2 regions of the Bacillus sp. mrc49 genome follow, and region 2 is predicted to be linked to the other one. Evidence: riboswitches for the same ligand, from Rfam matches in the RefSeq annotation. Region 2 holds a riboswitch; the other holds the start of a gene.
What was found. A riboswitch is a leader RNA that binds a small molecule or an ion and turns the genes downstream of it on or off. The one in region 2 is predicted to bind S-adenosylmethionine.

Region 1 (16,127 bases), on a different contig from region 2:
CGATCGTATATATCCTCATCGTGAATTCCCTAATTTTATCGGAAGCGGGCATACCGATTAATGGCGCGGTCATTGCCACCATCCTATTGTCCGCCGTAAGCTGCATCATGATAGGGATTTGGGCGAATGTCCCGATCCTCCTCGTTCCTGGAATGGGCGTGAATGCACTATTCGCTTATACGATGGTACAGGGAATGGGATTATCCTGGCAATCAGCGCTTGGTGCTGTATTTATCTCTGGAGTCATTTTCGTGATCATTGCTTTTACTAAATACTCCAGATTAATCAGCGATGCCATACCTAGTTCGCTGAAAGACGCCATCACAGTTGGCCTCGGCTTATTCTTGATGCTGATCGGACTTGAAAAGGGCGGGATCATAACGGAAGGTTCAACCTCCATCATCGCACTGGGAGATTTAAGCAACCCAGCAGTATGTGCGACGGTGCTGACCTTTTTACTGGCGATTACGCTTTTCATCAAGAATGTGCCTGGAAATTTCATGATCACTATCCTGGCAGGCAGTCTTATTGCCTATTTGTGCGGAACGATTCAACTATCGGATATCCAATTTTCGGGTATGGATACAGCTTCATATAGCGATCTTTTCTTTTCATTATCGTTCATGCAAGCGGACCGGATTGAGTTTTGGATAAGTGTCTTTGCGATGACGATGGTTCTTGTCTTTGAAAATATCGGTCTCGTACACGGACATGTAGACAGTATCAACCGCCAGGATGCTTATAAAGAGTCGCTTAAGGCGACAAGTGTTTCCGTTCTGTTATCAGGTATTTTCGGTTCGAGTCCTACGGTTGCGACAGTTGAAACGGCAGCTGGAATAGCTTCTGGAGGCAGGACCGGATTGACCTCGGTTGTAACAGGCTTGCTTTTCATCCTTTCATTGCTATTTATCCCAGTGATAAAAGTGATCCCGGATAGTGCCATTGCGCCGATCTTGATCATCATTGGCATTTTGATGCTAGGGAACATTAAAAGATTGGATTTCAGCGATCTTACCGAGAGTGTACCTGCAATCATGATCATTACGATCATTCCATTCACGTACAGTATTGCTGATGGAATGGCATTCGGTTTCATTCTCTATCCATTCTTGAAGCTTGTAACCGGAAAGGCGAGAGAAGTTTCTGCCCCGATGTATGTGAGTGCGGCCATGTTTATCGTCTATTTCATCATCGGTTTGATCGGTTAATACTTTTGGAAGAGCGGTTGGAAAGGAGGATTTCTCCTGTCGGCCGCTCTTCCTTGCATAGTACATAATATTGAGGGATCGGATGATTTTTTTACTTTTCGCGATGACACATCTATTGTGAAAATGTTATGATATAGAATATTTTAAAAATGATAATGACATGCATATTAAAGGAAGTGACAGGATGATTATTGAAGGGCTAAAAAGCCATGGCTCAGGAAATGATTTCTTAATCATTGATGAATTGACCACGAACTTGACGTTTACTGAACAAGAAAGAGAAAACTTAGCGAAGGCCCTTTGCAATAGGGGGAGACTTGGAGCAGACGGTATTTTGTTTGTGATGAAAAGTGAACAGGCTGATTGCCGGATGCGTGTCTTTAATGCCGATGGATCGGAAGCATCAATGTGCGGTAATGGACTTCGCTGTGTGGCAAGATATGCAAATGATGTGTTAGGACTCGACAAAATGATCGTCGAAACGATGAAAGCAAATTTACTCGTTGAAAAAACGAATGATATTTATCAGGGGATTCCAACATTCAAGGTTGAAATTTCCCCCGTCAGTTTCAATGTTAAGGATTTGCCGCTCATCATTGAAAAAGAAACGCTGCAAAACGAACCATTGCCAGAGCTTCATTCTTCCCTTTTGTTTTCGGCATTGGCGGTTCCCAATCCGCATTTGATTACCCTAGTGGATAAGGCCATTTTACAAAGCGACCTGCAAGAGGACCTTTCCGTCAAGGTCAATCAACCGAATGAGCTTTTCCCTGATGGCGTCAATGTCAGTTTTGTCAAAGAACTCGAACCAGGCAGCATTTACGTAAGGACCTTTGAACGTGGAGTGGGCTTCACCAATGCTTGTGGAACGGCGATGTCAGCTTCTAGCTTAGTAACCTGCTTTGCTGGATTGAATGAATTGGAGCGCGAAATTTCCGTATACAATAACGGCGGAAAAGTTAAATGCGTCGTACACTATGATACAGAAAATCAAACCTATTCAATCGACCTAATCGGGAACGCAACCTATGAATTCAAAGTATCGCTTGAAATAGACAAAAATCATCCCGAACAATTTGAAATACTCGAAAAAGACGAATTCGAAGAAGAAGCAAGCCTATATGCCAAACTGCAAGATGAAGTTCAAACCTACTTGCAAACTGCATTATAGAAAAGACACAAAGGATGCGAATCAATTGATTCCGCATCCTTTATTTTTGAAACTCACGATCTTGAGCGAGTATTTCTTTCAAGTGGCTGACCAATCATTGACGCTCCAATAATGCCCAAATTGGCGAGTAAAGCACCCAAATTCGTAAGAAACCGTTCCCAATCATGAGAAAACATCCGCAAATGAAGAGCGAACGCGGTAAACTTACGGGTAAACGCCCCATTTTTACACTAATATGCGCCGAAGCTAGTCTTTCTTTTGCTTGAGAAAGGCCAATACATCCTGGAAGGCAGTGCCATTATCGACATGGCGATATTCCCTGAAAGCACAGCCGTCCCTTTTGATACGGGGCGGGACGGTTAGGATGGTAAAGTTTTTTAGCTGGAGGTCTTCGTCCACTTCTTCCCAAAACAAAGGTGTAGCTACGCCTGCGAAATCATTCCCTCGTGGCGAATATGGCACTATGATGGTTTTTCCTTCACTATGCTGGATAAAGTCCAAGTAAAGTCGATTATGCCGGTTCACTTTCAATCTTTCCATCGTAAAATCATTGGGGTGGGAACTTGTAAGGTAATGGCCGAGAAAATCGGTGAATATGCGTGTCTCTTGATAAGTGAATTGGTCTTCGGGCAGCGGGATGTGTACCTGAAGCCCTTTGTTGCCGGACGTTTTAACAAAAGCTTCCATTCTTAATGAGTCCATCACCTTTTTTATTTCTTGTGCAGCCTTTATTGCTAGTGAAAAATATTCGATCGAAGGAGGATCCAAGTCCAGGACGATTTCATCAGGTTTTGTTTTCCCCGCTTTTTGAAACGGGGCATGGAATTCCAAAGCCAGTTGGTTACCAAACCAAAGTAGCGTTTCAACATCGTTGCATAGCATATATTCAATATCTTCGTCCTTGTACGTTTTTATGAAGCCCGGCGCATAGTCAGGCTTGTTTTTCTGGAAAAATCTCTCTTGATCGAGCGTGCCATGAGGATACCTGATCGTAGTCAATAGTTTTTCCTTTAAGAAAGGTAGGAAGAAAGCGGAAACTTCACGCAAGTATTGGAGGTATTCCACTTTAATCACGTCTTTGCCAGCCGTTGTCCATAATGGCTTATCACGGGAGGTTATTTGAACGGTTTCTGGAAAGGTATACTGGCTTATTACGAATTTCTCCCATGTGCATTCTTTTGGATCCAAGTGCAGAAGCCATTGGGAAAATTGGGGCTCGCGCAATTCATTTTCTTCATAAACATGTAAGCATTGCACTTCGATGCAAATCGAAGGTTGGATATAAAAAAATTGGGCGTCCTCTCCAGAGGCATTTCGCTTGATTAAATCATGCAGGATCCCTTTATTTTGGGCACTCAGACCATTTTTGACGCTGCCGATTTTCATTACTTTTCCATCCTTGAATACCCCGAGGGAAACGTATCCATTTTCTTTATGCAATGCCGTGATGAAACAGGAGATAGCCTTCCAATTTTTTACTTTAATCCAGGCGGTGGTTCGCTTTCCTTCTTGCCAGGTTCCCCGTATTTCCTTTGCAACCACTCCCTCGCCATCCAAAAGGATTACTTCATTCATCGCGACATTCAAAGAATCGAAGCTCTCAATTATTTGTACTAAAGCTTTATCGGCTGGGTCAGGAGGACTAGGGAGGCCGAGTTCTTTTCCCATCTTCTCTATCCATTCCCTGCGGTCTTCCATGGATTGATTTCTGATGTCCTTGCCCTTTATGCGCAGCAGATCGAACGCTATATAACGGCATGGGGAAAAATGAGCATGTTCAGAAATCAATAATGGGTTACGCAGGCGGCCACGCCATTGGATTTGAAAAAAGTCTGCTTTTGCTTGATTCGTCAGCCAGACCAATTCTCCATCCAACTGCAACGGTAGATACGCTTCAAGTTCCATTTCTTTTATGAATGTAACGATTTCCGGGAATAACGTGGATAATTCCTTCTCGTTTCGACTCTTGATGCTTATCGTATCGGAGTCAATCGTTAAGATGGCCCTAAAGCCGTCATATTTGACTTCATAACGCCAATCGTTAGAGACGGGCGCTTCCGGGTAATAAGTTGGCAGCATCGGTTTCATTTTGAAAAACACCTTCCGCAAATAAATGATTAACATTATTTTGCCAAAAAAACAACGAGTTAGAGTTGGCAAATTTTTTTTCGATTTTTTTTTTACAAAGGGGAATAATAACTGTGTTCTCAAAATTAAAAATAAGTTATGAGGTGACCCATATGCATACAATGTGGAAGGGGAGCATATCATTCGGTTTGGTGAACATTCCGATTAAACTTCATGCGGCTACGGAAGATAAGGATATATCTTTACGGACGCTGCACAAGGAATGTCATTCACCAATCAAATATGAAAAAGTGTGTCCGGTCTGCCAGAAAGAAGTGGGTAAAGACGATATTGTCCGCGCTTTTGAATATACAAAAGGAAAGTTTGTCGTTTTGGAGGACAATGAACTGGAACAGCTAAAAAAACAGAATGAAGAAAAAGCAGTGGAAATCGTGGATTTCGTGAAAATAGAGGAAATAGATCCGATCTATTTTAATCGCAGTTATTATATGTCCCCGAATGATGGGGGGATTAAGGCTTATTCCCTTCTAAGACAGGCACTTAAGGAATCCAATAAGGTGGGGATCGCCAAAATCATCATTCGCTCAAAAGAGCAAATGGCAGTCATTAGGGTCGTTGATAATACACTTGTGATGGAGACGATTCATTATCCGGATGAAGTCCGCTCCGCAGCCGATGTTCCGAACATCCCTGCAAATGATGCGATCGTAAAAAAAGAAATTGATACGGCCGTGCTTTTAATCGATCAATTAACGTCGACTTTCGAACCAACCAAATACACGGATGATTATCGCACCGCTTTACTCGAACTGATTGAATCAAAGAAAACGGGACAGAAGGCGATTGCCGCCAAAACGACGGAACCGGCAGCAAACAATGTAACCGATTTAATGGAGGCGTTGCAAGCTTCCATTGACCGGACGAAGCATGAAGAACCGGAGAAAAGAACCACCCGTAAGAAGGCGGCAACGAAAAAAAAGAAACAAGCATAATACAAAAAAGCCAAGCGGAGTAGGAATGCGTCGCTTGGCTTTCTATTTGGGGTTTCGTTTAAGTGGAGATCGATGCAGGGCAAAAAAAAATCGCTCCCTTAAGAGCGACAATGAGGAATTCAATCGTGAAATCAACATATAGGCGAACTGTTGTAGTTTTCGACTATATATTGTGTTCATATTCTATCATATTTAATTCTGAAATAGCAACAATATTACGGTAACTTACTGATGATTTTTTCTGGAATTCCAAGATATTTCAACCAATTGAAAGCATGGGGACCCGTTTTCGGTTTTTGCATTTGGTATATTCTCCTATTTGGCTATAGAATCAAATGGATTTTTAGTATAATTTATTCATATAAGGATGGTATATAACTAAATGAGGATAGGGAGACGAAGAATGGAAAACAAAAAAATAGTTTCACTTCAAGTCAGTAAGCCAAAACAAGAAACATTTGCGAATGTCAACATTTTTTCTGCCATGAATAAACAAGCAGTGGATACCGTGACTGTAACGAAATCTGGCCTAATCGGTGATGGGGTAGGCAATGAAAAGTTTCATGGAGGACCTGATCGAGTCGTATGTTTTTATCCCTATGAACACTACGCATTATGGAATGAGAAGTTCAATAAAAAGCTTGATATTCCCGCGTTTGGTGAAAATGTAACCGTTGCAGGGATGACAGAGGATGCTATCTATATTGGTGATATTTATCAAATAGGCGATGCGATCGTCCAAATTAACCAGGGAAGGATCCCCTGTTCGACCATTTCCCATTTTAACCGTGAGGCCGGGCTTTTGAAAATAGTTATGAAAACGGGTTTCACTGGTTATTTTGCAAGAGTGATCAAAGAGGGGACCATAAAGAAACAAGATGAAATTTTGTTACTCGAACGCCAGCAGGAAAAAATCACGGTTCAATTCGCCACTGAGGTGATCCTTCATGGACGGGACGGGGAGGAAGGAGCGAGTGCTTTACTTGCTGTGGATTCACTCGCGGACGACTGGAAACAAAGGGCCGTAAAGCGCATTCAGGCTGTGCAGGACTGAATGAATTGTAGGGAAAATGAAAAAATGCGCGGTAAGGTATTGAAATTAACAGATTATTAAGGTAAATTAAATATAAATAAATTTTAAAATTTTATGAAAATTATATATCGATCTTATCGAGAGAGGTGGAGGGACTGGCCCGACGAAACCTCAGCAACCAGCTTAGGCAAAGGTGCTAAATCCAGCAAGCGGAGCTTGATAGATGAGGAGAATGTTCCAAGAAACCTTCTTCTTTGAGAAGGTTTTTTTTCTTTTCTCTCATACGCTTAGAATATGACAAAAACAGAATTGTTTTTGAGAGAGGGTGTAATAATGAATTTTCGTAAAGAGTTGAAAGAAAGAATGCTGGTTGGAGAAGGGGCGATGGGGACTTTATTATACTCCTATGGCATCGATCAATGTTATGAGGAATTAAACTGTACCAATCCCGGTCAAATAGAATCGATCCATCGTGCCTATTTGGAGGCAGGTGCCGACATCCTACAATCGAACACGTATGGTGCCAACTTCAATAAGTTGAAGCGACATGGACTAGAAGATGAGGTAAGCAAGATCAATCGTCAGGGAGTCATCCTCGCCAAAAAAGCGGCACAAGGCAAGGCCTATGTCTTCGGTACGATCGGGGCCCAGCGGAGTATAAGAAAATCGGATTTAAGCATGGAGGAAATAAAGCGAGGCTTTCGTGAACAACTTTACAGCCTGCTGATGGAAAGCCCGGATGGGATTCTCCTGGAAACCTTTTATGACCTCGAAGAACTGGAAACCGTGCTGGAAATCGTAAAAAAAGAAACGGAACTGCCAATCATCGCAAATGTTTCAATGCATGAATTGGGCAATCTCCAAAATGGGATCCATTTGAATGAAGCCTTTCAAAAACTCGAGCAATTGGGAGCCGATGTCGTCGGTGTGAATTGCCGACTTGGGCCTCACCATATGATTCGTGCCTTGGAAGAAGTGAGCCTGCCAAAGCATGCTTCGATTGCCATCTATCCAAATGCCAGCCTCCCGGATTATGTGGATGGCAGGCTCGTCTATAAGGCAGTGCCTGAATATTTCGGTTCGAGTGCCCTGGACCTACGTAAGCAGGGTGCCACGATCATAGGCGGATGCTGCGGTACGACTCCTCTGCATATTCAAGCTGTGAAGAATGCAGTGGGAAGCCTGGTTCCCGTGAAAGAAAAATTAACGAAACCCCGTGAAATAGAAATAATGGAGATCAGTGATAGAGCAGGAGAACTTCCTCTATATGAAAAGGCCAAAACAGAAAGGACGATTCTTGTTGAACTCGATCCACCGAAGAAGCTGGGAATAGAAACTTTCATGGCCGGGGCGAAGGCTTTGAAAACTGCAGGGGTCGACTCGATTACATTAGCGGATAATTCACTTGCTTCCCCGAGGATATCGAATGAAGCGTTGGCAAATTTACTGAAAGACCAATTGAATGTGAAACCAATGGTACATATAACATGTCGTGACCGTAATTTAATTGGCCTGCAATCCCATTTAATGGGCCTGCAGACGGTAGGCTTGAATGAGATATTGATCATTACCGGCGATCCATCCAAAATCGGGGACTTCCCTGGGGCCACTTCGGTTTATGATTTATCCTCCTTTGACTTGATAAGCATGGTCAAACAATTTAATGACGGCCTTTCCTATTCGGGTCAAAGCTTGGGCCAACGGGCAAATTTCAAAATTGCCGCCGCATTTAATCCCAATGTGAAGTACTTGGATAAAGCGGTGCAGCGTATGGAAAAGAAAATTGCCTGTGGTGCTCATTCCTTTTTGACACAGCCCATTTATTCAATCCAACAGATGGAAGAAGTTCATGAAGCGACCAAACATTTGGAAACGCCGATTTTCATCGGTATCATGCCCTTGACAAGCACGCGGAATGCGGAGTTCATCCACAACGAAATCCCAGGCATCAAATTGCCTGACAATGTCAGGAGAGCGATGGCATTAGCCGGGAATGACCCTGTAAAGGCGAGGATAGAAGGCGTTAGCATTGCAAGGGAGCTAGTGGATGCAGCAAGGGATAAATTCAAGGGAATCTATTTAATCACCCCATTCCTTCGTTATGAAATGACAGCCGAACTTACGAAATATATAAGGAAAGCCGATAGTAAACAAACATCAGAGGTGGCAGTGCATGAATAAAAAAGCGATACAAGAACAGTTGGATTCCAAAATTCTCCTGCTTGATGGAGCGATGGGAACCATGCTTCAGGCAGAGAATTTGACGGCAGCGGATTTCGGAGGCGAGCAGTTCGAGGGATGCAATGAATATTTATCGCTGACCCAGCCGGAACTGATCCAATCCATCCATGAAACTTATTTGGCAGCAGGTGCAGATATCATCGAGACAAATACTTTTGGTGCGACAAGCATCGTACTTGATGAATATCAAATAAGCACGATTGCATACAAACTTAATAAAATTTCCGCAGAGCTTGCCGTCAAGGCTTGTGAAAAGTATTCAAAGGATAGCTGGCCAAGATATGTAGCAGGCTCAATGGGGCCCACGACAAAAACACTATCGGTTACAGGGGGGACGACTTTCGATGTTTTAACCGACTCTTATGAAGAGCAGGCACTCGGCCTCTTGGACGGCGGTGTCGACCTTTTATTGGTGGAAACATGTCAGGACATGCTTAATGTCAAGGCTGCCTTTTCCGGAATAAAAGCCGCCTTCGCCAAAATCGGAAAAGAAGTCCCGGTGATGATATCCGGTACGATCGAACCGATGGGCACCACACTTGCCGGCCAGTCGATAGAAGCTTTCTATTTATCGGTCGAACATATGAAACCTATTGCTGTCGGCTTGAATTGTGCGACAGGACCGGAGTTCATGATCGATCATATCCGGACGCTTGCAGAGATTTCAAATAGTGCAATCAGCTGTTACCCGAATGCCGGGCTTCCGGATGAGGAGGGACATTATCATGAGTCACCGGTTTCCCTTGCGGAGAAAATGAAGCAATTTGCCGAAAAAGGCTGGGTCAATATCATCGGAGGGTGCTGCGGTACGACACCTGAGCACATTAGGGAGCTTTCCAAGGCGCTCTCTGGCCTGCAGCCCCGCGTAAAGGCTGAATCTGCTCATGGCCACGCCGTATCAGGCATAGAGCCGCTCATTTACGATGAGTCAATGCGTCCTTTATTCGTAGGAGAGAGAACGAATGTAATCGGATCAAGAAAATTCAAGGAGCTGATCCGTGGGAAACATTACGAGCCAGCAGCCGAAATAGCACGTGCCCAGGTGAAAAAAGGTGCACATGTCATTGATATTTGTCTTGCAGACCCGGATGGCGATGAGCTCGGCGATATGAAGGAGTTCGTGGAAGAGGTCGTCAAAAAGGTGAAGGTGCCCTTGGTCATCGATACGACGGATGAAGCCGTCCTTGAGCAAGCATTAAAACATTCACAAGGAAAATCGATCATCAATTCCATAAACCTTGAAGATGGTGAAGAACGTTTTGAAAAAATCGTACCATTTATCCATCAATATGGTGCCGCGGTCGTGGTCGGAACCATCGACGAAACGGGGATGGCCGTCGATGCTGAACGGAAAATCGAGGTGGCCACCCGTTCTGTCGACTTGCTTGTCAATAAATATGGACTAAACAAAAGTGATATCATTTTTGACCCGCTTGTATTTCCTGTCGGTACCGGAGATGAGCAATATATCGGATCTGCCTTGGAAACGGTGAAAGGAATCAAGGCAATCAAAGATAAGTTCCCGGAATGCTTGACGATACTCGGCATCTCGAATGTTTCGTTCGGATTGCCAGCACGGGGCAGGGAAATCCTGAATGCCGTTTTCCTTTACCATTGTACGAAAGCGGGCCTCGATTACGCTATCGTGAATACGGAAAAGCTTGAACGCTTCGCCCTGATACCTGATGATGAAGTGAAATTGGCTGAAGCCCTCCTTTTCGAGACATCCAGTGAAACCTTGGCCACCTTTACTGAATTTTACCGTGGCAAAAAAGCGGAGAAGAAGGATGATGGTGTAGTCCTGCCATTGAACGAGCGGTTAGGGAACAATATTATCGAAGGGACGAAGGAAGGCTTAATTGAAGACTTGAATAAGGCCATTGAGCGCGGCGATGCTCCACTGGAAATCATCAATGGGCCATTGATGGCAGGAATGAGTGAAGTGGGGAGATTATTCAATGACAATCAGCTTATTGTCGCGGAAGTGCTTCAAAGTGCAGAGGTGATGAAGGCGGCAGTGTCTCATCTTGAGCCGCTGATGGAGAATTCCGAAGATAGCGCGAAGAAAGGGAAGATCCTTTTAGCGACTGTCAAGGGGGATGTGCATGACATCGGCAAAAACCTAGTGGATATCATTCTCTCGAATAATGGGTATGAGGTCATTGATCTTGGTATTAAGGTTGCGCCTCAGCAAATCATTGAAGAGGTCCGAAAACATGAACCAACGATCATTGGACTATCAGGCTTACTAGTGAAATCGGCACAGCAAATGGTCTTGACGGCCCAGGATTTGAGGCAAGCGGGCATAGATACCCCAATCTTGGTTGGAGGGGCTGCCTTGTCCCGTAAATTCACCGATTTTAAAATATCACCGGAGTATGGCGGTCCTGTGCTATATTCCAAGGATGCGATGGATGGGTTGGCGGTAACGAATATTTTGCATGATACGAACAAAAAAGTGGTGTATTTGGAGGAACTTGTCGAGAAACGAGAAAAATCGAAAGCAAATGCCGCCATTGCTGCCACGCTGGAAAGGCCGGAGCGGAGGCAATCGACAGCTGCCCCTTTAAGCAACGTTCCTGTTCAAAAGCCTCGTGATACGAAGCGTCATGTTCTGAAAAACTACCCATTGGATGTCATCCAGCCTTACATTAATCGGCAAATGCTGATTGGACATCACTTGGGATTAAAGGGTAAGGTAGCTGATCTGCTTAAGCAAGGGAATGAAAAAGCCGTGCAGCTGAATGACCTCGTCGATGAATTGATTGAATTTCTAAAATCGGAACCGGATTATGGGTTGAATGCCATATATCATTTTTTCCCTGCCCAAAGTGATGGGGACAGGCTCTTGATATATAATCCCGATAATCATATGGAGGTATTGGAAACGTTCGATTTCCCGCGTCAGGACACGAATCCTCATCTTTGTTTAGCGGATTTCGCCAAGCCCGTCTCATCGGGGGAAATGGATTTTGTTGGCTTTTTCCTCGTTACAGCAGGTAAAGGAATCAGGAAATGGGCAGAAAAACTAAAGCTTGAAGGTGACTTCCTGAAAAATCATGCCCTGCAATCACTTGCACTCGAAACGGCCGAGGGTTTTGCCGAAAGGATACACCAATTGATGCGAGATGATTTGGGGATCAGCGATCCAATTGATATGTCCATGAAAGAGCGGTTTGCAGCCAAGTATACGGGACAAAGATTTTCATTCGGTTATCCCGCTTGCCCCAATCTCGAAGACCAGGAGAAGCTTTTCCGCCTCCTGCAGCCAAGGGACATTGGTGTTGAATTGACCGATGGATGCATGATGGAGCCTGAGGCTTCCGTTTCTGCGATCGTTTTCGCTCATCCGGAAGCACGATACTTCAATGTCGATCGTTAAATGCATGGATAAGGCAGCGGTATTTTTTTCCGCTGCCTTATTGCGCATGAAACCCCTCCGTTAGTACACCTTAAGGGTCAAGAGGAAGGGGAGGGAACGATGAAGAATCTGCTTGGTTTTTTTGTTTCGGTGGTATGTTTTTTTATTATATGTATGCTTTTGCCTGGTTCAGGGGCGCATGTCCATGCATATGTCCCGGAAGAGATGAGCCCGCTCGTTAAAAGTAAACAAAACCAGAAAATCGCTTATTTAACTTTTGATGATGGACCGTCATTGAATACGATGGATATATTGGATATATTGGATCGCTATCATATCAAGGCCACATTTTTCGTGATGGGCAATGAAGAACCATATGCAAAAAAAGGATACCAGGAAATGAAATCCCGAGGACATGCGATTGCCCTGCATTCTTATACACATGATTATTCAATCGTCTATAAGTCACCAGATAGCTTCTTCCAGGATTTGAATCGTCTTGAAGCAAAGCTGCATAAGGAGTTCGGCATAAAAAGCTGTATTGTCCGCCTGCCTGGCGGCTCGAATAACCTTCTGCGGCATCAGGCTGCAACAAGGCCCATCATAAATGGAATCCTGCAACAATTATCGGAAAAAGGATATATATATGTCGATTGGAATATTGATTCGACGGATGGCATCAGTCCATCGATAAGTGAACAGCAAATTATTTCTTCCGTACAAAAAGGGACGAAAGGTCAAAAGCATGTTAATATCTTATTGCATGACATCAATAGTATGAAAAATACCGTGAAGGCATTGCCGGATATAATCGAATACCTTAAAAAAGAAGGCTATTCCTTTGATACGATTGATGAGACAACCCCGAAAATACAATTTAATTGATGAACACTTGGTTCATATATAGTAAATTAGGGATGGGGATAAGAGATTTTATTGCGAAAGGATTTATCGTTTTTATGATGCCATCATTGTTTTTATCACATGGTACACCGTTATTGGCTTTGGAAAAGAATAGCTACACCGCTTTTTTGAAGGATTATATGAAGGCTATGAATAAACCTGCTGCGATCGTTATTTTGTCTGCACATTGGGAAAGCGGAGAGCAGATGATTTCGGCAGTGAGGAAGCATCAGGTCATTTACGATTTTGTTGGTTTTTCCGAAGAAATATTCAAAATAACATATCCTGCTCCAGGGTGCTTGGAACTGTCCGATCGGATCTTGACCTTATTGTCGAGGATAGATATATGGGGGGAGCTTGATGATAGGCGCCCTTTGGATCATGGTGCATGGGGTCTGCTGCACATCATGTATCCTGAAGCCGATATTCCGGTCGTATCTTTATCCATCAACCCTGAACTTCCATTAAATAAGCAATATGATATCGGAAAAGCTTTGGGGGAACTGAAAGAGGAAAATGTCCTTATCATCGGAAGCGGTGGTATCGTACATAATTTCTCCCATATTCAGAAGGATATGAATGTAGCGGAGGGCTGGGCCATCAATTTTGAGAACTGGGTCGAAGGGAAAATCAGGAATTGGGATATGGAAGCTCTGTTTAATTATGAACAAAAAGCCCCGTATAGCCTGGATGCAGTGCCCACCAAAGAGCATTTCATACCCTTGATCATCGCAATGGGGGCAGGAAATGAGCATAAAAAAGCGGCTCTGCTGCATAGGAGCTTTCAATATGGCAATTTGAGTTTAACAGCTTGGAAGTTTGATTGATTATAATCGTTTTTCGCCTAGTTATATATACCCGCCAACGATCAAATATACAAAAATACATAAATCTTTTTTTAGCGAAAAAAGATTTAAATGAGCAAAAAAGTCAATTAAAGGCGCATATTGGCGAATTAAGCAGAAATATAGTATCAAAAAGGTTGCATAAAGTCGTTTAACCTTTGGATATTTCGACAAAAACATGTTAATATAACATCTGAAAACGTTTTATCCTTTAAAATTTTATTATTCATTGACCAAAGTTATTTAATTATCATTTCATATATTTGGGGAATAGTTAGAAGATAGAAATTTGGGGATGGATAAAACGAATTGAAAAAAACTATGAGAGAAATTTGGGGGTTTACAAAAATGACCATCAAGGATGCTAAGGCATACGACCCATGGAAAGCTTTTTCAGGTCCAAACCTTGGGTATGTCATGGAGCAATACGATCTATTTCAAGCCAATCCGGAAGAAGTAGATCCGGAGCTGAAAAACTTTTTTGAAGTATCAGGTCCTCCTTCATTCGATGTATCGGCAGAAACAACAATCGGAAGTGCACCAATCGCACAAGCTGGAGAAGTTCTTCCAATGAAGAAAATTATGTCTGCAGTGAAGCTAGCGGAAAACATCCGCGCTTACGGACATCTTGCTGCAAACATTTATCCTTTAAAAGAAGAAGCACTGGATACAGAACAAATTCACTTTGAAAAATACGGCTTAACTGCAGATGATTTAAGAAAGATACCGGCTGACCTTATTTGTCCAGAATCACCAAAGGACGTAAAAGACGGTTACGAAGCCGTACAATACTTAAAACAACTTTATACTAAAACGATAGCCTTTGAATTTCACCATGTTAATGACTTGGAAGAAAAGCAATGGCTTACAGATATGGTCGAATCCGGAGGCATGTTCCCGGAAGTGACTAAAGAGAAAAAAGAACTGTTACTGAAGCGCCTGAATGAGGTGGAAGGATTTGAAAAATTCCTTCACCGCACATACGTTGGGCAAAAACGTTTTTCTATAGAAGGACTAGATATACTAGTGCCGATTTTAGATGAAATGATTTCACAGACGGTTCAAAATGGAACAGGCAATGTGAATATAGCCATGGCTCACCGCGGACGCTTGAATGTGCTCGCACACGTCCTAGGAAAGCCATATGAAGTCATCTTCTCGGAATTCCAACATTCGCCTAATAAAGATTTGGTTCCTTCTGAAGGTTCTACAGGGATTAACAATGGGTGGACAGGTGATGTCAAGTACCATTTAGGTCTTGATAAGCAGATCACCAAAGCCAACATACAAAAAGCAAGGATCACTCTTGCGAATAACCCAAGCCACTTGGAAGTAGTCGGTCCAATCGTGGAAGGGTATTCCCGTGCGGCACAAGAAGACCGTTCGGCGAAGGGATTCCCAGTTCAGGACATTTCCAAATCGCTGGCAATCCTGATTCATGGTGATGCAGCGTTCCCTGGTGAGGGAATTGTACCAGAAACATTCAACTTAAGCCGTTTACGCGGTTATCAAGTTGGCGGCGCCATCCATATCATCGCCAATAACATGATTGGTTTTACAACGGAAAGTGAAGATTCGCGTTCAACTAAATATGCCAGTGATTTGGCTAAAGGCTTTGAAGTGCCGATCGTGCATGTGAATGCAGATGATCCTGAAGCATGTATGGCTGCCGTTAACCTTGCCAACCAATACCGCGAGAAATATAAAAAAGATTTCTTGATCGATTTGATTGGTTACAGACGTTTCGGCCATAACGAAATGGATGAGCCGCTGGTGACTCAACCTGAAATGTATGCCTTGATCCATAAGCATCAAACGGTTAAAGACCTGTATGGCAATAAGTTGGTTCACTCTGGTGAGTTCACGGAAGAAGAAGTGAAAGCTATCGCTGAGCAGGTAGATACAAGACTTGCAGACGCCTATGCGAAAATTTCCGGAAACAAACCGGAAGCTTCCAAAGAGTGTAACCCTCCTGGCATTATCGAAAAAGGACTTCCGACGATCGAAACCGGTGTTCCGAAGCAAGAACTGGTTTCCATAAACGAAGAACTTGTTCAGTGGCCGGAAGGATTCACACCTAATAAAAAACTAGGAAAGATTTTATCACGCCGCTTGGATTCCTTTGCTGCTGAAGGTAAAATCGATTGGGCTCATGCCGAAACGCTGGCATTTGCGACCATTTTAAATGACGGTACACCAATTCGTTTGACAGGACAAGATTCTGAGCGCGGAACATTCGCACAGCGTAATATCATGTTACATGACAGTGTGAATGGAAAGACTTA
Region 2 (16,127 bases):
TTCGGCTGCTCCGGTTCCATGTAGTCAACCGGAACCATGGATATTGGGAACAAGCGGAAAAAGCGCAATACTTGCTGCGGAGAACGGTACTGGATACGCATTTGGTGAATTCATGAGTGAAAATGATGGAATGGAGAGCTTTCGTCAATACCGGGAACGGTTCCGTATTAAAGGGGAACTCAAAGAACCAAAAACGATCGTTACGGTTGCTGCCATTTGTGCAGAAACCGAGGAGTATGCAAAGGAAATCGCTCTTAGCAACACGCTATGGCAAATTCAAATGGGTCTTGGTGAAAAGATAAAGGTTCCGAGTATGGAAGACGTAAGAAAATACGAAAAAGAAAATGGATCGTTGGAGATGAAGCATAAAAAAATGATCTTTGGCACACCTTCACAAGTGAAGCAGCGTCTCCTGGAAATTCTGGAAAAATATCAAGCAGATGAAATCATGCTCATGACCATTACCCACAAGTTGGAGGACAAGCTGAATTCGTACCGCTTGATTGCCAGGGAGCTTCTGGATGGTTGAACTCCGAGCATTTTGTGTGCATTTTTTCTGCATTTTCTATATGATGACTTTGCGTCCAATTAATCATAATTGATAGAAAGAAGTTGAGGATATGAATGCTGATCGTCATGCAAAAAAACTTAGCGACATTTCTTATTCCGTTCTGGACCTAGCTTCGATAGTTGAAGGTGGTACAGTTTCCGGAGCATTTAAAAATACAGTCGAATTGGCTAAGCATGTTGAGCAATGGAATTACAACCGTTTCTGGGTTGCCGAACACCATAGCATGCCTGGTATCGCAAGCTCGGCAACATCCGTCCTTATCGGCCATGTTGCCGGAAAAACAGAAAGGATCCGGGTCGGTTCCGGCGGAATCATGCTGCCGAATCATGCCCCACTCGTTATCGCGGAACAATTCGGTACATTGGAAGCAATGTACCCCGGCAGGATAGATTTAGGGTTGGGACGAGCTCCGGGAAGCGATCAATTCACTGCGATGGCCTTACGGGGAGCGGAACGAAATAATGGGCAGGATTTTCCTGAACAATTGGCACAACTCCGCAGCTATTTAGATGCCGATTCGAAACATAATCGAGTTCGGGCCATTCCTGGTGAAGGACAGGACATTCCGATTTGGCTGCTTGGTTCAAGTGGTTTCAGTGCAGCTTTATCCGCACAGTTGGGGCTGCCATTTTCCTTTGCAAGCCATTTTTCCCCAGAAAATACTCAACCGGCTTTGGCCCGTTACCGCAATAATTTTCAACCATCGGATGTTCTCGAAAAGCCATATGTGATGGTAGGGATCAATGTGTTTGCCGCTGATACCACGGAGGAAGCAAAAAGGATCGCTACGTCTTATCAACAGCAGTTTTTGAATTTGATCCGGAATACTCCTGGACAACTGGCTCCTCCAGTTGATACGATGGAAGGCAAGTGGACTGAATATGAAAAAGCAATTGTCATGAAACAGCTAAATGCCTCCATCATAGGGAATCCGGAAGAAGTGAAAGAACAGTTGCAAAACTTTTTAGATGAAACACAGGCGGATGAAATGATCATTAACTCCGCCATTTATGATCAGGCTGCACGTCTTCGTTCCTATGAAATCATTGCAGAAGTTACTGGAATGAAATAAGTGCGATTGTGTAATGAGCTTGCAGATTATCTTTCTGCAAGCTTTTTTAGCAAGTACATAACGAGTGAACCCATAAACATAAGGCAGGAGAGAAGAATGAACCGCGACTTATCCCTTATATTTCATTTTACCGATAAACAAGGAGACAGCAGGCCGTTATCTTTTACGAATCCGCTAAAAGTCTATATCGCCCATACCATCGAGGAGGTCCTTCCTCAATTTCAAAAAGTCCAGGAAGCGGTCGAGCAGGGTCATTATGCAGCAGGATATGTTTCCTATGAAGCAGCGCCAGCTTTCGAAAGCTCCTTACAAGTAAAAGATGGCGGCACCATGCCGCTGCTTTGGTTCGGGATTTTTGAGAAACCGGGGGGATTACCGGAAATATCTTCCGGAGCTTTCCAGTTGGCTGATTGGAAATCAGAAACGGATGCCCATTCCTATCATGCCGGCTTTGAGAAGATAAAATCCGAAATTGAACGGGGCAATACGTATCAGGTGAATTATACAATGCGTCTACAATCCCTGTTCGAAGGCGACGACCTCGCTTTCTTCGATCGCTTAAAGAGAGCACAACAGTCGAATTATAGTGCATATTTGAACGTAGGCACGCATCGGATCCTATCTGCCTCCCCAGAGTTATTTTTTCGATGGCAGGATGGACAACTCGTTACCCGTCCAATGAAAGGGACGGTAAAGCGGGGGATGACACTGAAAATGGATCAGGACAACGCCGCCTGGTTAGCAGCTTCAGGAAAGAATCAAGCAGAGAACTATATGATTGTTGACCTGCTCAGGAATGATCTTGGAATGATTGCGGAGCAAGGAAGCGTAAAGGTCCCACAGCTTAAGGAAATTGAAAAATATCCAACGGTTTGGCAGATGACCTCCACCATCACTGCCAATACGAAACCAGGCACCACCATCATAGATATATTCAAGGCGCTCTTTCCATGCGGATCCATAACAGGGGCACCTAAAATCAAGACGATGGAAATCATCTCCGAAATCGAGAACTCACCGCGCGGGGTATATTGTGGCGCGATTGGGTACATCACACCTGATTCAGAAGCCGTATTCAATGTGCCGATCCGAACGGTCGTCATTGACGTGGACACAAATCAAGCCGAATATGGAGTGGGTGGGGGAATCACTTGGGATTCCGAATTAACCGAAGAATATGACGAAGCTTTTTTAAAGGCTAAATTATTATCGGTGGAACGGCCCGCCTATAAGCTATTGGAATCGATGAAGCTCGATGATGCCGGGTACCATCTGTTGGAAGAGCATATCGAGCGGATGAAACGGTCTGCGGTTTATTTTGGCTTTCCGTTTCCCGAATGGAAGCTAAGGAATGAGCTCGACAAGCATGCCAGGTCGAATATGGGCGGAGTGCAAAAAGTAAGAATCCTCCTTGATGAAAAAGGGATTCTTGAAGTTTCCGGTCAAGCAATCAAGCCTTTTGATGAAAATATCCCCATAAAAGTCATCTTGGCGGAAAGCCCGATATCAAGCGGAAATCCATTTCTTTTCCATAAAACGACCAATCGGGGAGTATATGAAAAATTTCAAGTTAATCACCCTGACTTCTTTGATGTCCTGCTATGGAATGAAGAAGGCTTCATTACGGAATTCACGAACGGAAACGTAGTGGTGAAGATGGAGGGTGACCTCTTTACCCCTCCAATCGAAGCTGGGCTCCTTGCAGGTACGTTTCGTCAGGATTTAATCAAGGGAAACGTAATCAAGGAAAGGCAGATTTCAAAGGATGATCTGACCTTGGCTGAAGAAATATGGTTTACGAATAGCGTGAGAGGGATGGTAAAAGTCCACTTAACCTTTTGAAAAGAAATGGATGTGCAGCAGAATTATACTGGGAGGGACTGCTTTGGAGAAGAAAACAATCGCAGGTTTATCGATTTTGGAGTGGCAGGAAAAGCATCGATTACTAAACAAATTGGTAAATATGGATGAGGTGTTCTGGTTGAATCCGGATTACGGGACTGAATTGGATGATACGATCGTCCTGGCCGACCAGGTTAAATCGGCAGAAGACAGATTGGAGAGGTTCGCTGATTATATTGTCGAGGCATTTCCTGAAACAGGGCCGATGCATGGGATAATAGAATCGCCACTAGTCGAGGTTCCGTCCATGCAAGAAAACATGGAAAAGTCCTATAAGGTTGTAATTCCAGGGAAGATTTTGCTTAAATGCGATAGTCATTTGCCGATATCCGGATCTATCAAGGCGCGTGGAGGCATCTATGAAGTTTTGAAGCGTGCTGAGGAGATTGCCATGAAGCATGGCGGGTTAAAGCAAACGGACGATTATGGAATCCTTGCAAGCGAAGCATACAAGGAGTTATTTTCAAATTACTCGATTGCAGTCGGTTCTACTGGGAATTTAGGCATGAGCATAGGCATCATTAGCGCCAAGCTGGGCTTTCGGGTAACCGTACATATGTCAGGAGATGCGAAGCAGTGGAAAAAGGATAAATTAACAAGTCTTGGTGTCATTGTAAAGGAATACGATGATGACTATAGTAAGGCTGTTGAAGAAGGAAGGCTGGAAGCCTCACTTGATCCCCATTGCCATTTTATTGATGATGAAGATTCGATCGACTTGTTTCTCGGTTACGCCACGGCTGCAGGGCGCCTGAAAAACCAATTGGAGGATCGCTCCATCCTTGTTGATGCAGACCACCCCTTGTTTGTATACCTGCCATGCGGAGTCGGTGGCGGTCCAGGAGGAATCACATATGGGCTGAAACTTGCTTTTGGTGAGCATGTCCATTGTTTTTTTGCAGAGCCGACACATTCGCCATGCATGACACTGGGATTGATGACAGGGCTTCATGACAAGGTATCGGTACAGGAATTTGGAATCGATAATAAAACGGAAGCGGACGGACTCGCAGTCGGAAGGCCATCTGGTTTAGTTTCCAGGTTGATGACTTCCATCCTAAGCGGCAGTTATACCATAGAGGATCAGCGATTATTTGAGTTACTGCGAATGATGGCTGAGACCGAAGGGCATTATTTGGAACCATCCGCACTTGCAGGGGCCTATGGACCGATACACCTCCTGTCGCATCAAACAGGCCGGGAATATCTAGAAAATCACAAACTTTTGGAGAAAATGAACAAAGCAACACATATCATCTGGGCGACTGGCGGAAGCATGGTGCCAAAAGACATGATGGAACAATATTTAGCTAAAAGTTAAGCGAAAAAGAAGTTCACGATGTGAACTTCTTTTCTTTTGTTAATTATAAATCCCAGGATTTCAATAGAAGGTGAATCGACTTTTCCAATTCAGCTTCAGGGATGCCTGCAAAGCCCAATATGATTGTCGGGGTATGGTGTTCATCCTTCTTTTCTATCGAATAGGCGGAAAGTCCATAAATTTTAATTTGCTTTTCAGCTGCCTTCTGAATGAGTGTTTGTTCGTCCATGCCGTTTTTCACGAGTAGCACGATATGCAGTCCTGAGCGTTCACCAGTGATGGATAGGTGTTTATGTGGTTTAAGCAATTCAATCACTTTATCCAGCTTGCGGCGGTACACTTTCCTCATCCTGTTTAAATGCTTTTCGAAATCCCCCTCCTTCATGAACTGTGTCAGCACATGCTGGTCAATTCTTGAAACGGTTGAATGGTAAAAGGATAATTCCTGCTGGTGCTTTTTTAGCAATGGAGTTGGCAGAACCATATAACTGATCCGGATGGAGGGCATCAATGATTTTGAAAAAGAGCCCAAGTAAATCACTTTTTCGCCTGCATCCATACTTTGTAAAGAAGGAATCGTTTTACCACTATAACGAAACTCACTATCATAATCATCCTCGATAATATAGCGGTCTTCTCCTCCTTGCGCCCAATTTAATAAACGAGTACGTCTGTTGACGGAAAGGATCGTCCCATAGGGAAAGTGATGCGAAGGGGTGACATACACAACATCGATGCTGGAATCCTCAATCGGGTTGACCTTTACCCCTTCTTCATCAATCTCTAAGGGATGCACCTCATTTGGATAGCTGCGTAAAATGCGATGGATTAAGTGATAACCTGGATCTTCCACACCGTAAATGGTATTTTTGGCGAAAAGCAGGACGAGCTGCTGCAATAAAATTTCCATGCCGGCACCGATGATGATTTGTTCAGGAACACATTGAACTCCTCGGGCATGATACAAATAATGAGCTATTTCACAACGTAATTCATATTCCCCTTGAGGATCGCCCAGTAGCAAAAGCTCTTGGCGTGACACATCTATTTTATTTTTCATGAATTTGCGCCATTTCTCAAAAGGAAAGTTTTCCGTATCAATTTGACTTGGGTGAAAATGATACTGCACTTCCCCTTCTTTGACTGTAAATGGTTCCAGCGCAACATGCTTAGTCTGGGTATACTCTAAATCCTCGAATGTTTGAATATAGTATCCCTTTCTCGGGATGACTTCAACGTATCCCTCAGCAGTCAGCTGCTCATAAGCAGTCTCCACGGTATTTTGACTAATCTGGAGAAATTCTGCTAATTTCCGCTTGGAAGGCAATTTTGTACCAAAAGGAAGCCGGCCTTCGATTATTTCTTTTTTAATATGTGAATATAATTGTTCATACAATGGTACGTCACTAAATCGATTTAAATCACACGTTAGCATGTTCATTTTGATCCCGCCTTATATATTTGAAATCGCTGAACCCATTAAAATATTTAAAACTGACACTTTCAATGCGGTCAACTATTTTTTATACTAAATAACAAATCTAAAAAATGCAAATATTAGGAGGAATCAAAATGGAAAAATTATTAGGAACTGAAACAGTTAAAAGAGGAATGGCACAAATGCAAAAGGGTGGCGTAATTATGGACGTCATCAACGCGGAACAAGCAAAAATCGCTGAAGCATCAGGTGCCGTGGCCGTTATGGCATTGGAACGCGTACCTTCCGATATTCGGGCAGCAGGTGGAGTTGCAAGAATGGCGGATCCAAGAATTGTCGAGGAAGTAATGAATGCCGTTTCCATCCCGGTCATGGCCAAGGCTAGGATTGGTCATATTGTCGAATCAAGAGTCTTGGAATCCATGGGAGTGGATTATATCGATGAAAGTGAAGTGCTTACTCCTGCTGATGAAGAATACCACATTTTAAAAAGTGACTTCACAGTACCTTTCGTTTGTGGCTGCCGTGATTTAGGCGAAGCTGCCCGTCGGATCGGCGAAGGAGCATCGATGCTTCGTACAAAAGGAGAGCCAGGTACTGGCAATATCGTGGAAGCCGTGCGCCATATGAGAAAGGTCCAGTCCCAAATCCGTAAGGTGAGCATCATGAGTGACGATGAATTAATGACGGAAGCAAAAAATATAGGTGCCCCGTTTGAAATTTTAAGAGAAATCAAACGGACAGGTAAATTGCCTGTAGTTAACTTTGCAGCCGGGGGAATCGCCACACCAGCAGATGCTGCATTGATGATGGAATTAGGAGCAGATGGCGTATTCGTAGGTTCCGGCATTTTCAAATCAGAGACTCCTGAAAAATTCGCATCGGCAATCGTTCAAGCTACTACATATTTCACTGATTACGAATTAATAGGCCGCTTATCAAAAGAGTTAGGCAGTGCAATGAAAGGAATCGACATTTCTAAACTGGCTCCAGCAGAACGTATGCAGGAACGTGGTTGGTAAGATGATAACGATCGGGGTTTTAGGATTACAGGGAGCAGTTGAAGAACACTTGAACCAAATCGATTCAGCCGGTGTGCAAGCAATAATCGTCAAAAAACCGTCACAGTTAAACCAAATCGATGGCTTGATCATACCTGGCGGGGAAAGCACGACGATGAGGAAGCTTATGGATCGCTATGGCTTTCTGGAACCAATCAAAACTTTCTTTGAACAAAAGAAACCAATCTTCGGCACTTGTGCGGGAATGGTTTTGGCAGCCAATAGGTTGTCTGGTGATGAAAAGCCTTATCTTGAATTGATGGACATTTCCGTGAAGAGAAACGGGTTTGGACGTCAACGTGATAGTTTCGAGGCGGACCTAGCAATCAATGGAATGGAAGAACCATTCAAAGCCGTTTTCATCCGTGCGCCATATGCTGATGGAGTTGGGGCAGATGTGGAGATTTTGGCTGAATATGATCAAAAAGTGGTGGCAGCAAGACAGGAACAGGTCCTTGTCAGTGCTTTTCATCCCGAATTAACGGGTGATGATCGTTATATGCAAATTTTCATTAATATGGTAGAAGAATCCTTGAAGGAAGCGGAACTGAAAACCTGCTAAAAAGCAAGGGGAGCTCAGACTGTAGACAAACTCATTTTCATAGAGAGTTTGTTTACAGTTTTTTTATGACTATGAAAAAACGCAGCGGTAATAAATATCATTGCATGACTCTTCCCCCTATTTTGGTGGATTGTCGTTGGTCTTTCGATGATCACTTCAGGCACTTGCTGCCCTCGTCATCCTTGTTGCTCACTTGGACGAACGTTGTTAAGCGGGAGTCCTTTAATTGATAGCTGGATATACTTTGGGTGTGGGGACCGTGAAGAAGCTGCAGACCGGTTTTGATAGAAAGATGGAAAGAACGACAATTAGCCAAGGGTTAGGATTTGACTTCCAATTTTCAGACTATTACGATAAAACTGCGAGCAGAAAAAACCATGATGGGTAATGCTGCTGATTTTAAATCATATAATAGGAGGAAATGTACATGAGCGAAATTGTCATATTATCAGGTAGTCCTGCGATTCCATCCAGAACGGACATTTCACTGAAACATATAAAGTCATTAGTTGAGAAGGAAGGTTATGCCACAGCGTATTATTCAATTACCGATTTTTCAGCAGATGATTTATTCCAAGGCAAATATAATAGTGAGGACATCTCAAGGCTTGCGGAAAACATTTCAAAAGCTAGGGGGATCATCATTGGATCACCTGTTTATAAGGCCTCCTACACAGGGGTATTGAAGGCACTGATTGATTTGTTGCCGGAAAACGCATTTAAGGGAAAGCCAGTGCTTCCGATCATGATTGGCGGAAGTCACAGGCATCTATTGGCAATAGATTACGCACTTAAGCCGTTAATTTCCATTTTGAAAGGCGAGCCATTGCAGGGCATTTATTTCGTCGATAAGGAAATAGACAAAACGGCTCCAGAAAGCCCGATTCAAGATTTGAACTTGGTTGATCGCGTTCAGGGCCAGGTTCAAGAATTTGTAGAAGCGATTCAATTAAGAAATGATTGATTTGTTTCCGTTTTTGCGAATTGATTTTTAATCGTGGATAGCAAAAATCATCTGTTTATGAAAATGGGTCCATTTTCATATTCATGAACATAAATATAACAAGAGAGTAGTGTGTATAATAATGACAATTCAACCATTTAATTAATCCAAGTTGTTTTATAAGAAAACTCCATTGACATGGATTGAATATATGTTAATATTTAAAATAATAAAACTTATCCAGAGCGACGGAGGGAATTGGCCCTTTGAAGTCCAGCAACCTGCATGATATATGCAAGGTGCTACATCCAACAAAATGGTTTACCATTTTGGAAGATAAGGTAACGATTATTTACCTTGAAATCTTTCCATTATGGAAAGATTTTTATTTTTTCAAAAAAATTATAATAAACCATAACAATGTAAGGTTGTGTGGAATTATATAAATTTAAGAAAATAACAATTCGTCGATTTTCTTAAGGGGGAACTATTTTGGATAAAGAGAATCAGCTTGAGGAAATATTTGAACGGCTCCAAGAAATGCTCCATTCAATGAAATACGGATCCATCACACTTGTTGTCCAAGATGGTAAAATCATTCAAATGGAAAGAAATGAAAAGCTGAGAATTAAATAAGCAGCTGCTGACTAGAAAAACTAGAGGCGTGTTTAACTGATATAAAGAGAGTATTGGTTAGATTCGTCTCTTTTTCCTTGAATCACTTAAACTTTAACAAATTACCGTGGGCTCCGATTGCCTGTTACTTTGGCCAATGATTCGCAAGAAAGTTTTTAGAGGGGGCTATAAAGTTGGCTGCATTAATTAATTATGAAAATTTCAATCCCGATTTTTTACCGGTCTTTTCTGAAGGTAGTGAGACTAAAGGGGCTTTAGAAGTACTGCAATGGGCTAATGAGGAATACGGGAATAAGCTCATTTATGCTTGCAGCTTTGGGATAGAAGGCATTGTGCTTACAGATTTACTGGCAAAGGTCAATCCTTCGGCCAAAATCGTTTTCCTCGATACAGATGTCCATTTTGAAGAAACGTACCAATTGATCGATCAAGTGAAAAAAAGATATCCGAATCTTTTGATCGAGATGAAGAAACCTGCTTTGACGCTTGAGGAACAAGCTGCGGAATATGGAGATGAACTATGGCTTAACGACTCTAACAAGTGTTGCCATATCCGTAAAATCACTCCGCTTACCGATGTGCTTTCAACGGCAACGGCTTGGCTGTCCGGTCTGCGGCGCGAGCAATCCGAAACAAGGGCTATGACCGAGTATATCAACAAGGATAATAAGTTTCAGTCGATAAAAATATGTCCACTGATTCATTGGACATGGAAGGACGTTTGGCGGTACGCACACAAAAATGGACTGCCGTATAATATCCTGCATGATAACGGGTATCCGAGTATCGGATGCAAAACATGCACATCACCGGCCATAAATGCGGATGATTTACGTTCAGGCCGCTGGCAAGGCGCTCAAAAAACGGAATGCGGCTTGCATTTATCCTAAATAAATAGAAACCATAGGGGGAAATTAGCATGACAATCAGTCTGCCTCACGGAGGAACATTAATTGATCTTTGGGAACCAACATATGATATTAGTAAAATAACAAACTCAATCGAAATTGATGCCATCGCATTAAGCGATCTTGAGTTGATCGGTACGGGTGCATACAGCCCGATAAAAGGATTCTTTTCGGAAAGTGATTATGATGCTGTTGTCAAGACGATGAGGCTAAGCAGCGGCCACGTTTGGAGCATACCGATTACACTGCCCTTAACTGAAGCGGCTGCAAAGACCCTTACTATCGGCGAGGAAGTCAAGCTGACTCATGAGGGGGAAACATATGGAGTCCTTACCGTTTCCGATATTTTCACTCCGGATAAAAAATTGGAAGCAACATTGGTCTATCAAACGGATGACGAGCAGCATCCAGGTGTGAAAAATTTATATGACCGCGGAAACGTATATGCCGGCGGAGAAATAAAATTGGTCAAAAGAATCGAGCGTACCCAATTCCATGCCCATTATTTGGACCCTGTCGAGACAAGGGCAGATTTTGCAGCGAAGGGCTGGAAAACGGTTGTCGGATTCCAGACAAGGAACCCTGTACATCGTGCACATGAATACATCCAAAAGACAGCTCTGGAAATCGTTGATGGTTTATTCCTGAATCCGCTTGTAGGGGCAACCAAATCCGATGACATTCCAGCAGATGTGAGGATGGAAAGCTATAAGGTGCTGCTTGAAAAGTATTATCCTGAGGATCGAGTCTCGCTTGCCGTTTTCCCTGCTGCAATGCGGTATGCAGGGCCAAGGGAAGCCATTTTCCATGCGATGGTCCGTAAAAACTATGGTTGCACTCACTTTATTGTCGGGCGTGATCATGCGGGGGTTGGCGATTATTATGGCACATATGATGCGCAAAAAATCTTCGGTAATTTTAATGCGGATGAGCTAGGCATCACCCTGTTATTCTTTGAACATAGTTTTTATTGCAAAGCCTGCGGCAATATGGCATCAGCAAAAACTTGCCCGCATGGCAAGGAAGACCATGTGATCCTTTCCGGAACGAAGGTAAGGGAGATGCTGCGTAACGGTGAAATTCCTCCGGCCACCTTTAGCCGTAAGGAAGTCATTGAGGTGTTGATCGAAGGTCTAAAGAAGAATGAAGTTTATAACTAAGTAGCGAATTTGAAGGAAATGAAGTAAGAGGGGGAGCACGATGAATAAAAACACAAATGTAACATGGCATGAATCATCACTGACCAAGGATTTGCGCCGGAAGCAGAACGGGCATGAAAGCACAGTCTTATGGTTCACGGGGCTTTCGGGATCAGGGAAATCAACGATTGCAAACGCAGTCGCCAAGGAGCTTTATAACCGGAATATTCGAAGTTATGTGTTGGATGGCGATAATATCCGTCATGGGTTAAATAAAGATTTAGGGTTCTCCGAAGAGGATCGGACGGAGAATATCAGGAGGATCGGCGAAGTTTCCAAGCTTTTTGTGGATAGCGGTCAGTTCGTATTGACCGCCTTCATATCACCTTTTCGGGCGGACCGGCAGATAGTCCGGGATTTACTCGAAGAAGGGGAGTTTATTGAAGTATACATAAAGTGTCCCATCGAAGAATGCGAAGTGCGTGATCCGAAAGGACTTTACGACAAGGCGCGTAAGGGAATCATCAAAGACTTTACCGGAATTGACTCCCCATACGAGGAGCCGGTACAGCCGGAAATCATTTTGGAATCCAACCAGTACAGTGTGGAAGAGTGCGTTGAACAAGTAATCAGCTTTTTGACAGCAAAGAGAGCGATTTAATCAAGGAGGAAAACGAATGGTGTACGAGAAATTTTGGTCGGATAATCCTTTGATCGCTAAAAATAAAACGGAAATCAGGAAATTGGAAAAAGACGGATTGAAGATCTTTGAAGATATTGCCCACTATGCCGCAAATGGTTTTGAATCGATTCCTAAAGAGGAATGGGATATGTTCAAATGGGCCGGCCTTTACCTGCAACGTCCCAAGGAAGCAGGCTACTGGATGATGCGTGTCGTTATTCCAGGAGGAATCGTCACATATGATCAACAAATTGCATTAGCGAGCATTGCTGAAGATTACGGCCGCGGTGTGTATGATATCACCACTCGTCAAGCCATCCAATTTCATTGGTTGACGATAGAGCAAGTACCGGATATCTTGAACCGTTTAGAGCGCGTTGGAATGACTACGGCCGGTGCTTGTGGTGATATTACCCGAAATATCATCGGGAATGCATTGGCAGGAATCGACCATGATGAACTATTTGATACACGTGATGTCCTTTATGATGTTTTTGAATATTTCCGGTTGAATGAAGATTATTCGAATCTTCCAAGGAAATATAAAATGTCAATTAGTGCGAATATTCACAATGCCTCGAATGCTGAAATTAACTGCCTATCTTTCAATCCTGCAACCAAGGAAATGGAGGGGAAAACCGAAGTTGGTTTTCATGTTAAGGTAGGCGGAGGATTATCCTCCGTCCCGATGCTGGCTGAGGAGCTTGATTTATTTATTTTACCTGAAAGAACCGTTGAAGTAGCAGCGGCAATCACGACGATATTTCGTGACTTTGGCTACCGTGAGAAGCGTCATCGCTCACGCTTGAAATTCCTCGTTGCGGATTGGGGTCCAGAGCAATTTCTCGAAAAATTGCTGGAATACACGGGACCGCTTCCCAAAAAAGGTGAAAGTGCAGTGAAGGGCTGGAATGCAGGGTACTTCTATGGGATCCATCAACAAAAACAAAAAGGACTCCATTATGTGGGTGTTAATATACCGGTTGGTCGCCTAACTCCAGCGGAAGTGATCGAGTTTGCCGAACTGGCAAAAAACTATGGGAATGGTGAAATCCGTTACTGTAATTCCCAGAATCTAATCATTCCCAATGTCCCTGAGGAAAAACTTGAGGAATTGAAACGGGAATCCATCTTTGAAAGGTTTCCGTATCAACCTAAAAATTTCATAGGCTATTCGGTTTCTTGTACAGGCATTGAATATTGCAACCTTGCTCTCGTGGAAACCAAAAACAGGATGAGAAGCATTTCTGAAAGACTGGATAGGGAAATGGAACTTGATGTACCGGTTAGGATGCATATGGTAGGCTGTCCGAATAACTGTGGCCAACGGGCGATTGCTGAAATAGGCCTTCAAGGCATAAAAATGAAAAACCAGGATAAAAAAATGGTCGAAGCATTCGAAATATACGTAGGCGGTACCTTGCAAGAAGGCGGGAAATTCAATGAAAAGCTTAAAGGGAAAGTGGAAGCTGAACAACTCTACCATGTGCTGAAAGAACTCATCCTGTTTTTCAAACAAACCAAGCTTCCAGCCGAAACCTTCCTTGATTTTGTGGAAAGGGTAGGAAAAGCGGAGCTGCAAATCAAGCTTGACGATATATTGGCAGAAGTGGCCGTTTAATGGGAGATGTAAGCAATCTATGAATCTATACCGTTTTGAAGTCACAATCGCCGAAGTTCCAACCCACGTCATCATTGTCGCGGATTCGGATGAAAAAGCATTCCAGCTTGTTGATGTTGAGCTGGAAAAGCATTTTCTGAAAATGCCCGATGTGGAAGACATCTCCTTATACGAAAAAAAGCAACTAACTAATGGAGCTGGTTTCATTTTAACGAAGTTCGAAACGATTCTCTAAGGGAAGGCAGGTAGCAAAATGGGAAAAGTATATCTAGTAGGAGCCGGTCCCGGAGATCCAGATTTAATCACAATAAAAGGATTGAAATGCATACAGGAAGCTGATGTCATTTTATACGATCGACTTGTCAACAAAGAGTTATTGAATCATGCAAAACCTGGCGTGGAATTGATCAATTGCGGGAAGCTGCCGGACTATCATTTGTTGCAGCAAGAAACGATCAATCGTTTTTTGGTTAAATATGCAAAAAGGGGGAAGGTCGTAACCCGCTTGAAAGGCGGCGATCCTTTTGTCTTTGGAAGGGGCGGAGAGGAAGCGGAAGCTCTTGCCAAAAATGGCGTAAGCTTTGAAATTGTACCCGGAATCACGGCTGGAATCGCAGCGTCGGCCTATGCAGGCATTCCCGTTACGCATAGGGACCATTCATCATCGTTTGCAATAGTTACCGGACATCGGAAAAAGGATGGAGAGGACGATATTAAGTGGGAATCCCTGGCGAAAGGCATTGATACATTGGCCATTTACATGGGAGTGAAGAACTTGCCATATATTCAAGGGAAACTCTTGGAGTATGGGAAAAATCCGGACACTCCAGTAGCTCTGATTCATTGGGGGACTTTAAAAAACCAAAGGACGGCCATCAGTACATTAACGAAGGTTGTGGAAACCGCACAAATCGAACAAATCTCCAATCCATGCATGATCGTAGTCGGAGATGTCGTTCATTTACGCGAAAAAATCAAATGGTTTGAAACAAAACAAACCGAAAATATGTTGGCGAATGAGGCTTATTAATGGAAGCAATTTTATACATATGCCATGGAAGCCGTGTTAAAGAAGCTTCAGGCCAGGCCATTGATTTTATAAAGGTTTGCATGAAATCACATCCAAATCCGATTCAGGAATATTGCTTTTTGGAATTGGAAGCCCCGTCGATAGAAGAAGCATACGAACGATGTATACGACTAGGAGCGACAAGTATCATTGCCATCCCCGTCCTGTTACTGACTGCTGTACATGCGAAACATGATATTCCGGTCGTATTGGACAAAATGAAAAGTCGATATCCAGCTGTACCCTTGAAATATGGAAGGCCAATCGGTGTCAGTGACCGAATGGTTGACATCTTAATGGAACGATTGGAAGAAACGAATGAACAGGTTACCGAGGATTCTTTAATTTTGTTGGTTGGAAGAGGCAGCAGTGACCCCGACGTAAAACGGGATTTGGGACAGCTGGCTGACTTGCTTCGGAACAGGCTTCCAAAAAGCCAGGTGCAGGAATGCTATCTGACCGCTGCCGCACCAAGCTATGCCGAAGCATTGGAGATGGCTGCCGCCTCTCAATCCAACAAAGTTTTCATCATGCCCTACCTGTTGTTTACGGGTATATTGATGCAGTCCATCCAAAACGATTTGCAAAGAATTGCGAATGCCGAAGGGCGAAAAATCATCCTTTGTAATTATCTGGGTTATCACCCGAAAATCGAACGGATATTGAGAGACCGTATACATGAATTGAAGGGGGAGAGAGCTTGTGTATCCAATTACGCTTAATATCGAAAATAGGAAGTGTGTCATTATCGGCGGTGGAAAAATTGGTTACTTCAAAGCGCGCCCCTTATTGGATGCTGGAGCTGATGTGACCGTCGTTAGTCCTGACATATGCGAGGAATTCCGATTATTGGAAAGAGAAGGGAAAATTCGCGTTTCTTTAAAAGAAGTGGAAGAAAATGACTATCGAGAAGCATTTTTAATCATCGTTGCAACAAATTCAGAAGAAGTAAATGAACGGGTGTACCGGAATGCCTCAACTAGTCAATTGGTGAACGTGATCAGTAATCATGAACTTGGTAATTTTCATATACCAGCAACCTTGAATCGGGGCATGCTTTCGATAAGTGTTTCGACTAATGGAGCTAGCCCGGCACTCTCCAAAAAAATCAGGAATGATTTAGGGGACGTTTATGATGAATCATATGAGGAATATCTGGAATTCCTTTTTGAAGCAAGGATGATCATCAAGAAAAGCTTGTT

Region 1: linked by a shared signal. The riboswitch ahead of CVN76_RS10430 (bifunctional homocysteine S-methyltransferase/methylenetetrahydrofolate reductase) and the one ahead of CVN76_RS14185 (YezD family protein) in region 2 are both predicted to bind S-adenosylmethionine.

Annotation. Positions count from the first base shown of each region.
Region 1 is NZ_PHNG01000673.1:25,447-41,573, reverse strand. Features, by position in the region: gene CVN76_RS10455 (NCS2 family permease) at 1-1,208, shown strand, start outside; gene dapF (diaminopimelate epimerase) at 1,393-2,379, shown strand; gene ligD (DNA ligase D) at 2,626-4,467, opposite strand; gene ku (non-homologous end joining protein Ku) at 4,620-5,459, shown strand; gene CVN76_RS10435 (MOSC domain-containing protein) at 5,863-6,513, shown strand; SAM riboswitch class I at 6,624-6,722, shown strand; gene CVN76_RS10430 (bifunctional homocysteine S-methyltransferase/methylenetetrahydrofolate reductase) at 6,826-8,673, shown strand; gene metH (methionine synthase) at 8,666-12,115, shown strand; gene CVN76_RS10420 (polysaccharide deacetylase family protein) at 12,215-12,979, shown strand; gene CVN76_RS10415 (dioxygenase family protein) at 13,054-13,824, shown strand; gene sucA (2-oxoglutarate dehydrogenase E1 component) at 14,191-16,127, shown strand, end outside.
Region 2 is NZ_PHNG01000690.1:169,042-185,168, forward strand. Features, by position in the region: gene CVN76_RS14145 (LLM class flavin-dependent oxidoreductase) at 1-529, shown strand, start outside; gene CVN76_RS14150 (LLM class flavin-dependent oxidoreductase) at 621-1,643, shown strand; gene pabB (aminodeoxychorismate synthase component I) at 1,740-3,485, shown strand; gene CVN76_RS14160 (D-serine ammonia-lyase) at 3,529-4,866, shown strand; gene pdxR (MocR-like pyridoxine biosynthesis transcription factor PdxR) at 4,910-6,307, opposite strand; gene pdxS (pyridoxal 5'-phosphate synthase lyase subunit PdxS) at 6,439-7,326, shown strand; gene pdxT (pyridoxal 5'-phosphate synthase glutaminase subunit PdxT) at 7,328-7,927, shown strand; gene CVN76_RS31025 (hypothetical protein) at 8,154-8,315, shown strand; gene ssuE (NADPH-dependent FMN reductase) at 8,355-8,891, shown strand; SAM riboswitch class I at 9,104-9,213, shown strand; gene CVN76_RS14185 (YezD family protein) at 9,363-9,506, shown strand; gene CVN76_RS14190 (phosphoadenylyl-sulfate reductase) at 9,692-10,396, shown strand; gene sat (sulfate adenylyltransferase) at 10,426-11,574, shown strand; gene cysC (adenylyl-sulfate kinase) at 11,615-12,214, shown strand; gene CVN76_RS14205 (nitrite/sulfite reductase) at 12,231-13,856, shown strand; gene CVN76_RS14210 (DUF3906 family protein) at 13,876-14,091, shown strand; gene cobA (uroporphyrinogen-III C-methyltransferase) at 14,110-14,886, shown strand; gene CVN76_RS14220 (sirohydrochlorin chelatase) at 14,886-15,647, shown strand; gene CVN76_RS14225 (NAD(P)-binding protein) at 15,628-16,127, shown strand, end outside.